2 regions of the Exiguobacterium sp. SH5S4 genome follow, and region 1 is predicted to be linked to the other one. Evidence: predicted binding sites of a transcription regulator. Region 1 holds the regulator's gene; the other holds the start of a gene.
The links. The regulator Rex, encoded in region 1, represses fermentation and respiration genes when NADH is low (regulators of the CRP and FNR family bind a similar motif). The targets are predictions, from matches to a motif close to TTGTGAAATATTTCACAA.
Positions count from the first base shown of each region.

Region 2: a site for Rex is predicted at 3,174-3,191, ahead of adhE (bifunctional acetaldehyde-CoA/alcohol dehydrogenase). Genes of this name have one in related genera too.

Region 1 covers NZ_SJUQ01000017.1:9,999-15,172, forward strand. Annotated here, with positions in the region: gene EVJ32_RS10315 (hypothetical protein) at 1-210, opposite strand, end outside; gene EVJ32_RS10320 (ABC-F family ATP-binding cassette domain-containing protein) at 207-2,108, opposite strand; gene EVJ32_RS10325 (redox-sensing transcriptional repressor Rex) at 2,258-2,914, shown strand; gene EVJ32_RS10330 (twin-arginine translocase TatA/TatE family subunit) at 2,914-3,132, shown strand; gene tatC (twin-arginine translocase subunit TatC) at 3,136-3,924, shown strand; gene EVJ32_RS10340 (hypothetical protein) at 4,191-4,484, shown strand; gene EVJ32_RS10345 (FAD-dependent oxidoreductase) at 4,677-5,174, shown strand, end outside.
Region 2 covers NZ_SJUQ01000009.1:7,073-12,246, forward strand. Annotated here, with positions in the region: gene EVJ32_RS06820 (glutamate synthase subunit beta) at 1-88, shown strand, start outside; gene EVJ32_RS06825 (Na+/H+ antiporter family protein) at 238-1,557, opposite strand; gene EVJ32_RS06830 (YebC/PmpR family DNA-binding transcriptional regulator) at 1,705-2,418, opposite strand; gene EVJ32_RS06835 (MarR family winged helix-turn-helix transcriptional regulator) at 2,498-2,944, opposite strand; gene adhE (bifunctional acetaldehyde-CoA/alcohol dehydrogenase) at 3,331-5,174, shown strand, end outside.

The DNA of each region.
Region 1 (5,174 bases):
ACCGCTGAACAGGCTGATGATGATACCGGACCATGTTTGGATGATAAACCCGACGACAATCGGCAGGAAGTAAAATAAAATGATTGGGACGTTCGTCGCCTCGCCACGGATGAGTTCCGAGATATACTCGGTCCCGCTCGGCACGATGTAGACGAATCCGGTCAGGAACGCATGCATCCAATCGATCCGCATGGCACGGGAACGCATCATGAATGGAGTTCCTCCCATTCTGCGAACAGTTCCGTGATCGACTCTTTCGTCGCGTCGGACTCGGTCGACAGTTCTTGGGCGCGAGCGAAGTCGTTGAACACGTCCGGTTCGCACAACAGCTGCTCGATTTCTTCTAGCCTCGCTTCGTGGCGCTCGATCGTCAGCTCGATCTCTTCGACCCGCTGCTTCAACCGGCGCTCTTCGCGCTGCTGTTCTTTGTCGGCGCGCTGCTTCTTGACGACGACTTGTTTCGTCTCCTCGCGGGCGAGCCGGGCGAGGTCCTCGAGCTCTTCTTTCTTCTCGACGTAGTACGAGTAGTCGCCGAGGTACTCATCGATGCCGTTCGGCGTGATCTCTAAGACACGCGTCGCGAGCCGGTCGATGAAGTAACGGTCGTGGGAGACGAACAAGATCGTCCCGGGATAGTCGACGAGCGCGTTCTCGAGGATCATCTTCGAGTCGAGGTCCAAGTGGTTCGTCGGCTCATCCAAGACGAGCAAGTTCGGTTGCTCGAGCTTGAGCTTGGCGAGCGTCAGCCGGGCCCGTTCGCCGCCGGATAGTTCTTGGACGCGTTTCATGACGTCGTCCCCGCTGAACAAGAACTGGCCGAGCAGACTGCGGACTTCTTGCTCGCGCATGAGCGGCCAGTCGTTCCAAATCTCATCGATGACGCGGTTCGTGTCCGACAAGTTCTGTTGTTCCTGGTCGTAGTAGCCGATCTCGACGCCGGTACCGTAGCGGATGTCACCGGTGAGGGGTGGTTGTTGTTTCGTCAACACTTTGAGGAGCGTCGATTTGCCGACCCCGTTCGGGCCGACGAGGGCGACCGACTCGCCGCGCTGCAGTTGGAAACGTAAGTGTTGTGCGATCGGTTCCTCGTAGCCGATGGCGAGGTCGCTGCCGCTCAACACATCGTTCCCGCTTTGACGTTTGATCGAGAACGACAACACCGCGCTCCGTTCGTCACCGTCCGGCACGTCCATACGGTCGATCTTCTCGAGCCGCTTGCGGACGCTTTGGGCGCGTTTCGTCGTCGTTGCCCGGGCGATGTTCCGTTGGATGAAGTCTTGCATCTTGGCGATCTCTTCTTGTTGCGACTCGAACTGCTTCTTCTCTTGCTCGTAAAGCGCGGCCTTCTGCTCGAGGAACTTTGTATAGTTCCCGACGAAGCGGCGGCTGCGGTTGCGTGACAGCTCGTAGACGACCGAGACGACGCGGTCGAGGAAGTAACGGTCGTGGGAGACGATGAGGACGGCACCTTTATAGCCGCTCAAATATTTCTCGAGCCAGCTGAGCGTCTCGATGTCTAAATGGTTCGTCGGCTCATCCAAGATGAGCAGGTCCGGGCTTTGCAGGAGCATCTTCGCTAAGGCAAGACGTGTCCGCTGTCCGCCTGAGAGCGTGTCGATCCGACGTTCGAAGTCGTCCGGGTAAAACCGCATCCCGTGCAAGATCGAGCGGATCGTCGCTTCATACTGATAGCCGCCGCGGTCTTTGAACGTGTGCTGCTCCTCGTCATACGCCGCGAGCAGACGCTCGTAGGCGGCCGGGTCGTTCAAGATCCGCTCCGAGCCCATGTCTTGCTCCATCTGGCGGAGCGTCTTCTCTTGTTCGATCAAATCGGTGAAGACGGTGAGCATCTCGTTCCACATCGTCTCGTTCGATTCTAACCCCGAGTCTTGGGCGAGATAGCCGATCGTCACGTCTTTTGGCTTCATGATGTCGCCCGAGTCATAATTGTACTCGCCGGCGATGACTTTTAACAGCGTCGACTTGCCGGCGCCGTTGCGGCCTACGAGGGCGACGCGTTCGCCTTCTTGGATTTCTAGTTTGACATTCTCTAAAATCGGCTCGACGCCGAACGATTTGGATAAGTTGTTGACTTGCAGTAGGATCAAGTGAAAAAACCCCTTTCTCTCTGTTTAGTATACTTTATTTCTTCCCCTTTTCAGGTATATTCATTGAGTGCTTATGTGAATTCGTTTACAATCAAGGTGTATGAAATCAGATTCGTTTGAAACGCGTCGTAAAAAGGAGGCTCTTTCCGTTGAGTCAAAACGAACCAAAGATTCCGCAAGCGACAGCCAAACGGTTGCCACTATACTATCGGTTTATCCAAAGCCTACATTCGTCAGGGAAACAGCGTGTGTCTTCTGCTGAACTGAGCGAGGCGGTCAAGGTCGATTCGGCAACGATTCGCCGTGACTTCTCATACTTCGGTGCGCTCGGTAAAAAGGGATATGGCTATAACGTACAGTATCTGTTAGACTTTTTCCGTAAGACGCTGAATCAAGACGAGATCACGAACGTCGCCTTGGTCGGGGTCGGTCATCTCGGGACAGCGTTCGTCAACTATAACTTCCTTAAAAACAATAACACACATATCGTCGTCGGGTTCGACGCAGACGAGACAAAAGTCGGCACGACGATGTCAGGTGTCCCGATTCATCACGTCGATGAGATGGAACAAATCATGAAGCAAAACAAAATCGATGTCGCCATCCTCACGGTCCCGTCCGCTTACGCGCAGCCGGTTGCCGATGACTTGGTCCGCTATGGCGTTCGAGGGATCTTGAACTTCACGCCGGCGCGATTGACTGTACCGGACACGGTCCGCGTCCATCATATCGACTTGTCGATCGAACTCCAGTCGCTCATTTACTTTATGCAACACTATCCATCCGCTGAGGGGGTCCATCAATAATGGAATTTCTACAATCATCACTCGTCGTCGGTATCCCAGGTGGCGTCAGTATTTTCGTCATCGCCATCATCGCGCTCATCCTCTTCGGGCCGAAGAAATTGCCAGAGTTCGGCCGGGCAGCGGGGCAGACGCTCCGTGAGTTCAAAAATGCCACGAACGGTATGATGAAAGAGCACGACGAGACCGACAAGAAAGAAATTGAGAAGAAAGAGCAGTAAGCCATGAGCCATCAACCTGATCAAGAACGGGCACTGTCCGATCACTTGACAGAGCTGCGGAGACGACTGATGCTGTCGGCATTTGTCGTCTTTGCCTTCTTTCTGATCGCTTTGCCGAGTGTCAAATACGTGCTCGCCTATCTGCAGGCGGACCTCGTCGAACGAGGGCTCGAGCTGAACGCCTTTGGGGTCGCGGACCCGCTCATGATTTACTTGAACTTGGCGCTCGTCATCGGGCTCGTCGCGTCTGGTCCATTTCTACTGTATCAACTGTGGGCGTTCGTCGCACCTGGTCTGCATCCGAATGAACGAAAATGGACGCTCGCCTATATCCCGGTCATCTTTATCTTGTTCCTCATCGGTCTCGCATTCGCCTACTATTGGTTGTTCCCGCTCGTCCTCGATATCTCGACGGACCTCGGGCAAGACCTCGGTCTGACGCAAATCATCGGGGCGACGAACTATTTCACGTTCCTGTTGCAACTGACAATCCCGTTCGGACTGTTGTTCCAGTTGCCGGTCGTGACGATGTTCTTGACGCGCATCGGTGTCGTGACGCCGTACTTCCTCTCAAAAATTCGGAAGTACGCCTACTTCGCCTTGTTCGTCATCGCGGCATTCATCACGCCGCCGGATTTGACGTCGCACCTCATGGTGTCGCTGCCGCTCTTCTTCCTATATGAGATCAGCTTATCGATCTCACGCATGACGTACCGCGGTGTGCTCCGACGTGAGAAAGAGGCGATGGTGAAAGAACAGATGGATTTGATGAAGCAAATGAATGAGAAGTGAACACTACGTCATGAGACGTGGTGTTTTTTTAATGCGAGTGCGCTAAACTGGAAGTATCTTGAAAAGGGGCTTGGCCATCGTGTTGATCGGACTGTTTCTCCTTGTCGGTTGGCACGTATCACGGTTGGCATAACGGTGCTTTTTGGTCGCAAACTGTCGTACTGAAACTACATGTTCAAAGTGATATTGGTCGTAAACGCTTTTTCTGCAACAAGGAAGTACATGCTCATATGAAACCAATCAAACACACGTCAGGGGGAGAAACGATGACTTGGGAGTACTACGGGGATGAGCTCATCATCATCGGTGTGTTGACGACAATTCTGTTGATTGCCGTGCTGAACTTTTGGAAGTCGCCATTCAAGCGGAGACTTGCCTTCTCGTTGACGCTGCTCGTCGTGGGATACGTGTCGTGTATCATCGGACTCGTCTTCGTCCGCGGGTGGGACGCCCTGGGCTGGATCTTGTACGGCTTTATATTGTATGTGATGGGTCTCGTCACATATATCGGTGTCGTCATCTACCACTGGATGAAAGCGAGACGCACGTCCAATTCATGATCAAAACCGTTCCTGCCGAGGAACGGTTTTTTGTCGTCACAACCGGCGTTCAAACTTTAGACATAATTACGTGAAAAACTGAGCAAAGGGATTGTCAAACCTTCTTGTGAAATAGTACACTAAGTTCAGAAAGCGAATGTGATATTTGTCACAAACACTAACTTGCCTACAACTCAAAGGAGAGACTACCATATGAAAATCGCAGTCATCGGATGTACACACGCAGGAACAGCAGCAGTCAAAGGCTTACTCGCCAAGCACGAGAATCTCGACATCACCGTGTATGAGCGGAACGACAACGTCAGTTTCCTCTCGTGTGGGATCGCCCTCCACGTCGGCGGCGTCGTCAAACGCGCTGAAGAATTGTTCTACTCATCACCGACCGAGCTCGAAGAACTCGGCGCGACGATGCGCATGAAGCATGACGTGTTGAACATCGATGCGGAAGCGAAGACGGTCCACGCCAAAAACCTCGAGACGGGTGAAGACGTATATGACACGTTCGACCGTTTGATCGTGACGACAGGATCTTGGCCGATCGTCCCGACGCTGCCTGGCATCGAGATGACTGGGATCGAACTTTGCAAAAACTATGGCCACGCTCAGCGCATCATCGAGCGGGCGAAGGGTGCGACAAATATCGCCGTCATCGGTGCCGGCTATATCGGCGTCGAGCTCGTCGAGGCGTTC
Region 2 (5,174 bases), on a different contig from region 1:
CTGGGCGATCCGCGAAGGGCGAGAAGTCGCTGAAACGGTCGACGCTTACTTGGAGGCTTGTCAATCTCGTCTAAAAACTTCATCATAAAAAGGAGCGACGATTTCGTCGCTCCTTTTTAGATTGATCAACAGGAGGAGTCAGAGATGCTAATGGAAGTCCTCATGTATACCGGGTTTTGGTTTTTACTTGTACTCGTCTTACTGGGCACGATTTACGCGCGGCGTAACCGCAAGTGATTATAATACCATCGCGGCGATCAAGCCGAAGATGATGAGCGGGATGTTGTAGTGGAGGAACGTCGGCCAGACCGTCTCACGCAAGTGGTCGTGTTGCCCGTCCGCGTTCAAACCGCTCGTCGGTCCGAGCGTCGAATCACTCGCCGGGCTACCGGCGTCACCGAGTGCTCCGGCCGTTCCGATGATGGCGATCGTCGCCTCGACCGAGAAACCATACTGGATACATAACGGCACGAAGATGGCGGCGATGATCGGTATGGTCGAAAAGCTCGAGCCGATACCGAGTGTGATGACGAGACCGACGAGGAGCATGACGAGGGCGGCGAGGAACTGCGAGTCACCCATCAAGTTGCTTGCTCCGCTCACGAGCGGTTCAATCGCACCCGTTTCACGGATGACGGCGGCGAATCCGCTCGCGGCGATCATGACGAAACCGATGAAGGCCATCATGCGCATGCCGCTCGTAAAGATATCGTCCGCTTCTGACCAAGGGATGAGACGGAAGAGCGTCAACAGGATCAAACCGGTCACGGCCGAAGCGATCATCGATTCGGTCTGCAATTGAACGACCAAGACGACCAAGACGACGATCGCCGTCAACCAAATCTTCATGTTGCTCAACGTGCGGACCTCATAGTCGCTCGGACCGAGTTGGATCGTTTCATACGACCGCGGTTTCCGGTAGTGGAAGAAAGCGGTGATGAGTCCGACGAGCATCCCGAGTGCCGGGATGGCCATGATGCTGACGATATTGACGTCACCGACGGCCATCCCGTTCGTCTCGACGTTCGGGAGCAAAATCTCGTTCAAGTAGATGCCGCCGAAGCCGACCGGTAGCAACATGTACGGTGTGACAAGCCCGAACGTGAGGATCGTCGCGACGAGCCGGCGATCGAGTTTCAACTCATTGAACAAGACGAGTAACGGCGGTACGACGATCGGGATGAAGGCGATGTGGATCGGTAAGACGTTCTGTGAGCTGATAGCGAGTAAGAGCAGCAGCGACAGCAGTAACGCTTTGACGCGACCGACACTCTTGCCGGTCACATCACGGCCAGACATGCTGATCAACCGTTCAGCCAGGACGTCAGGCAGGCCGGTCTTTGACAAGCCGACGGCGAACGCACCGAGCAGGGCGTAGCTGAGGGCGATCGTGGCACCGCCACCAAGCCCGTCGCTGAAAGCGGTCAACGTGTCGTTGAAACCGAGTCCTCCGACAAGTCCACCGACGATGGCGGCGAGGATGAGCGATAAGACGATATGGACACGACTGATCGCGAGAGCAAATAAGACAATGACAGCTAATAATACAGCATTCATGAGTTCCAACACCTTTCGAATCATAAGTTCTTTCTCTTGTTATCACTTTAATACGATAAAGACTTTTGAAATTTAACATACGTTTTATGACTTGTCAAATCATGAAAACAAAAAAAGCGACAACTTCGAAAAGTTATCGCTTCTTCATCATAGTTCGACGTTATGGTACACCTGACGAACGTCTTCTAAGTCTTCGAGCACGTCGAGTAGTTTCTCGAATTGCTCTTTCGACGCTTCGTCGAGTTCGACTTCGTTTTGCGGTAGCATCGTCAGCTCGGCGACTTCGAACGTCTCCACACCCGCCGCTTTGAACGCGGTCTGGACGGCATGGAATTCTTCCGGCTCGGCATAGACGATGACCGTCTCATCTTCTTCGATGACGTCACGGACATCGAGATCGTGCTCCATCATGAGTTCGAGCACGTCGTCTGCTGTCATCCCGCCGACACCGATGACGGCCGTCGCATCGAACATATACGCGACCGACCCGCTGACGCCCATGTTACCACCGTTCTTGCCGAACGCGGCCCGAACTTCAGAGGCGGTCCGGTTGACGTTGTTCGTGAGCGTGTCGACGATGAGCATCGACCCGCTCGGCCCAAAGCCCTCATAGCGGAGTTCGTCGAAGTTCTCTTCGTCGCCGCCTTTCGCTTTGTCGATGGCCCGGTCGATGATCGCTTTCGGGACGTTATACGTCTTCGCGCGCTCGACGACGAACTTGAGCGATTGGTTCAATTCCGGATCAGGTTCACCTTGGCGGGCGACGATGTAGATCTCGCGGCCGAACTTCGCGTAGATACGACTCGTATTGGCGTCTTTAGACGCCTTTTTCTCTTTAATGTTGTTCCATTTACGACCCATTACGTGTCATCTCACTTTCCATTGTTCGATAGATTCACTGTCGATTATATAAGAAGAAGCGAGCGTTGACGAGAGAAAATCATCCCTCGCTCTTGTCCATCTTCTCAACGATCTCGGTCAGCGTCTTTAAACTGTCGATCAAGCGGTCGGTCTCATCCTCATCGAGGAACGCTAACCGATCCTCGAACAGGCGCCGAAACGAGTCGCGCCGCTCGAGGAGCACGCGCTCTCCTTGGTCGGTTAATTGGTTCCAGATGACGCGGCGGTCGCGCTCGTCAGGGACACGTGTAATATACCCTTCGTCGACGAGCTTCGTGATGAGCGGCGTCACGTTCGGCGGGGCAATTGATAACGTCTCACTAATTTGTCCGTTCGTGACCGCGCCTTCATCCTCGATCAACATCAATAGATGAAAGTGAGAGAAATTTAAGTTCGGGATTTGCGGGAGGTCGGAGCGGCGGAGCAGTTTTCTTCTGATTAACGGGATCAGTTTCACAAACTGATCGGCTGCATCTTGTCTTGGCATAGTCATAGTCACTTCCTAGTCAGGTTCTTTCTTCATTATACACGACCACAGGCGGGGTGGACGAGCAATCATCGGACTGTGAGCATTTACACACCGATTCCGCCAAACTAACGACACAAATAATGTAAGCGTTTACATATAGGTCTGTCCTTGTTTTCATGAAAACGCATACGATTTTACTGAGCTGATCTATAAAAATCAAGACCTATCCTCAAACAGCAAAAAAATATTGTGAAAGAGTTCACATTGTTGTCACGCACAAATTGAATGAAACGGTGTATTCTATGAATGTGAAGGAAAGCACAAACTCTTATCAGGCAAACCGATTATCCCGTGCTCTCCATCAAGTCAGAAGATCAGCTCTCATTCATGAGGAGGAAACCAACATGGCAGTTAAAGAGAAAGCAGTAGTGGAAACATCAGCAGAACAGATGGTCGACACGCTCGTTAAGCAAGCGCACACGGCACTCGACACGTTGATGACGTTTGACCAAGAGAAAATCGACACGATCGTCCAAGCGATGGCGTTAGCCGGACTCGAGCAACACGTCGTACTCGCTAAACATGCATTTGAAGAAACAGGTCGCGGTGTGTTTGAAGACAAGATGATCAAAAACATCTTTGCGACAGAATATATTTTCAACTCACTTCGCGGTGAGAAAACAGTCGGCGTCATCGAAGACGATGAGCAAAACGGCATCACATACATCGCCGAGCCGGTCGGTGTCGTCGCCGGGGTCACACCGGTCACGAACCCGACATCAACGACGATGTTCAAAGCGATCATCGCCATCAAAACACGTAACCCGATCATTTTCGGCTTCCACCCGTCAGCACAACAATGTTCAAGTGCAGCGGCCCGCGTCCTTCGTGACGCAGCAATCGCAGCAGGTGCACCGGAACATTTGATCCAATGGGTCGAAAAACCGTCACTCGACGCGACGAAAGCACTCATGAACCACCCAGGCGTGGCCATGGTACTCGCAACAGGCGGCGCGGCAATGGTGAAGTCGGCTTACTCGACAGGTAAACCAGCGCTCGGCGTCGGACCTGGTAACGTCCCGGCTTATATCGACAAGACAGCGAAAGTAAAACGCGCCATCTCGGACGTCATCTTATCGAAAACGTTCGATAACGGCATGATCTGTGCGTCAGAACAAGCGATCATCGTCGACCAAGAAGTATATGAAGACGTGAAACGTGAAATGACAGCGCTTGGCTGCTACTTCTGCTCACCAGAAGAAAAAGCCAAACTCGAAACACTCGTCATCAAGACAGACACATGTGCGGTCAACCCTGAGATCGTCGGGAAACCGGCAGCATGGATCGCCGAGAAAGCTGGACTCAGCGTCCCGGCCGACACGAAAATCTTGATCGCTGAACTCGAGACAGTCGGCGCGACAGAACTGCTCTCACACGAGAAGCTCAGCCCGGTGCTCGGCGCTTATAAAGTTCAATCACGAGAAGAAGGCTTCGCGATCGCTGAGAAAATGCTTGAAATCGGTGGTCTCGGTCATACGGCCGCAATCCACTCGACAGACGACGACGCGATCCTCGCGTTCGGACTTCGCATGAAAGCTTGCCGCATCATCGTCAACTCGCCAACGGCACACGGCGGTATCGGTGACCTTTACAACGAAATGACACCATCACTCACACTCGGTTGTGGGTCGTACGGTAAAAACTCCGTCTCTGAGAACGTGACGGCGAAACATCTACTCAACGTGAAAAAGGTGGCGAGACGTCGCGTGAATATGCAATGGTTTAAAGTCCCTGAAAAAATTTACTTCGAGAAAAACTCGGTTCAATACTTGCAGTCGCTCACGTCGAAAAAACGGGCAATGATCGTCACAGACGAAATGATGGTCAAACTCGGATTTGCTGACAAAGTCATCAAAAACTTGCCGGCTGGTGTTGACTACCGCATCTTCGACCAAGTCGAACCAGACCCATCAGTCGAGACGGTCATGGCCGGTGCTGAGGCGATGCGCCAATTCCAACCAGACATGATCATCGCGCTCGGTGGTGGTTCACCGATGGATGCTGCGAAAGGGATGTGGCTCTTCTACGAACGTCCAGAAGAGAAGTTCTCAAACCTTCGCCAGAAGTTCATGGATATCCGCAAACGGACGTACAAGTTCCCGACGCTCGGCAACAAGTCGATGTTCGTCGCGATCCCGACGACGTCAGGTACAGGTTCAGAAGTGACACCGTTCACGGTCATCACTGA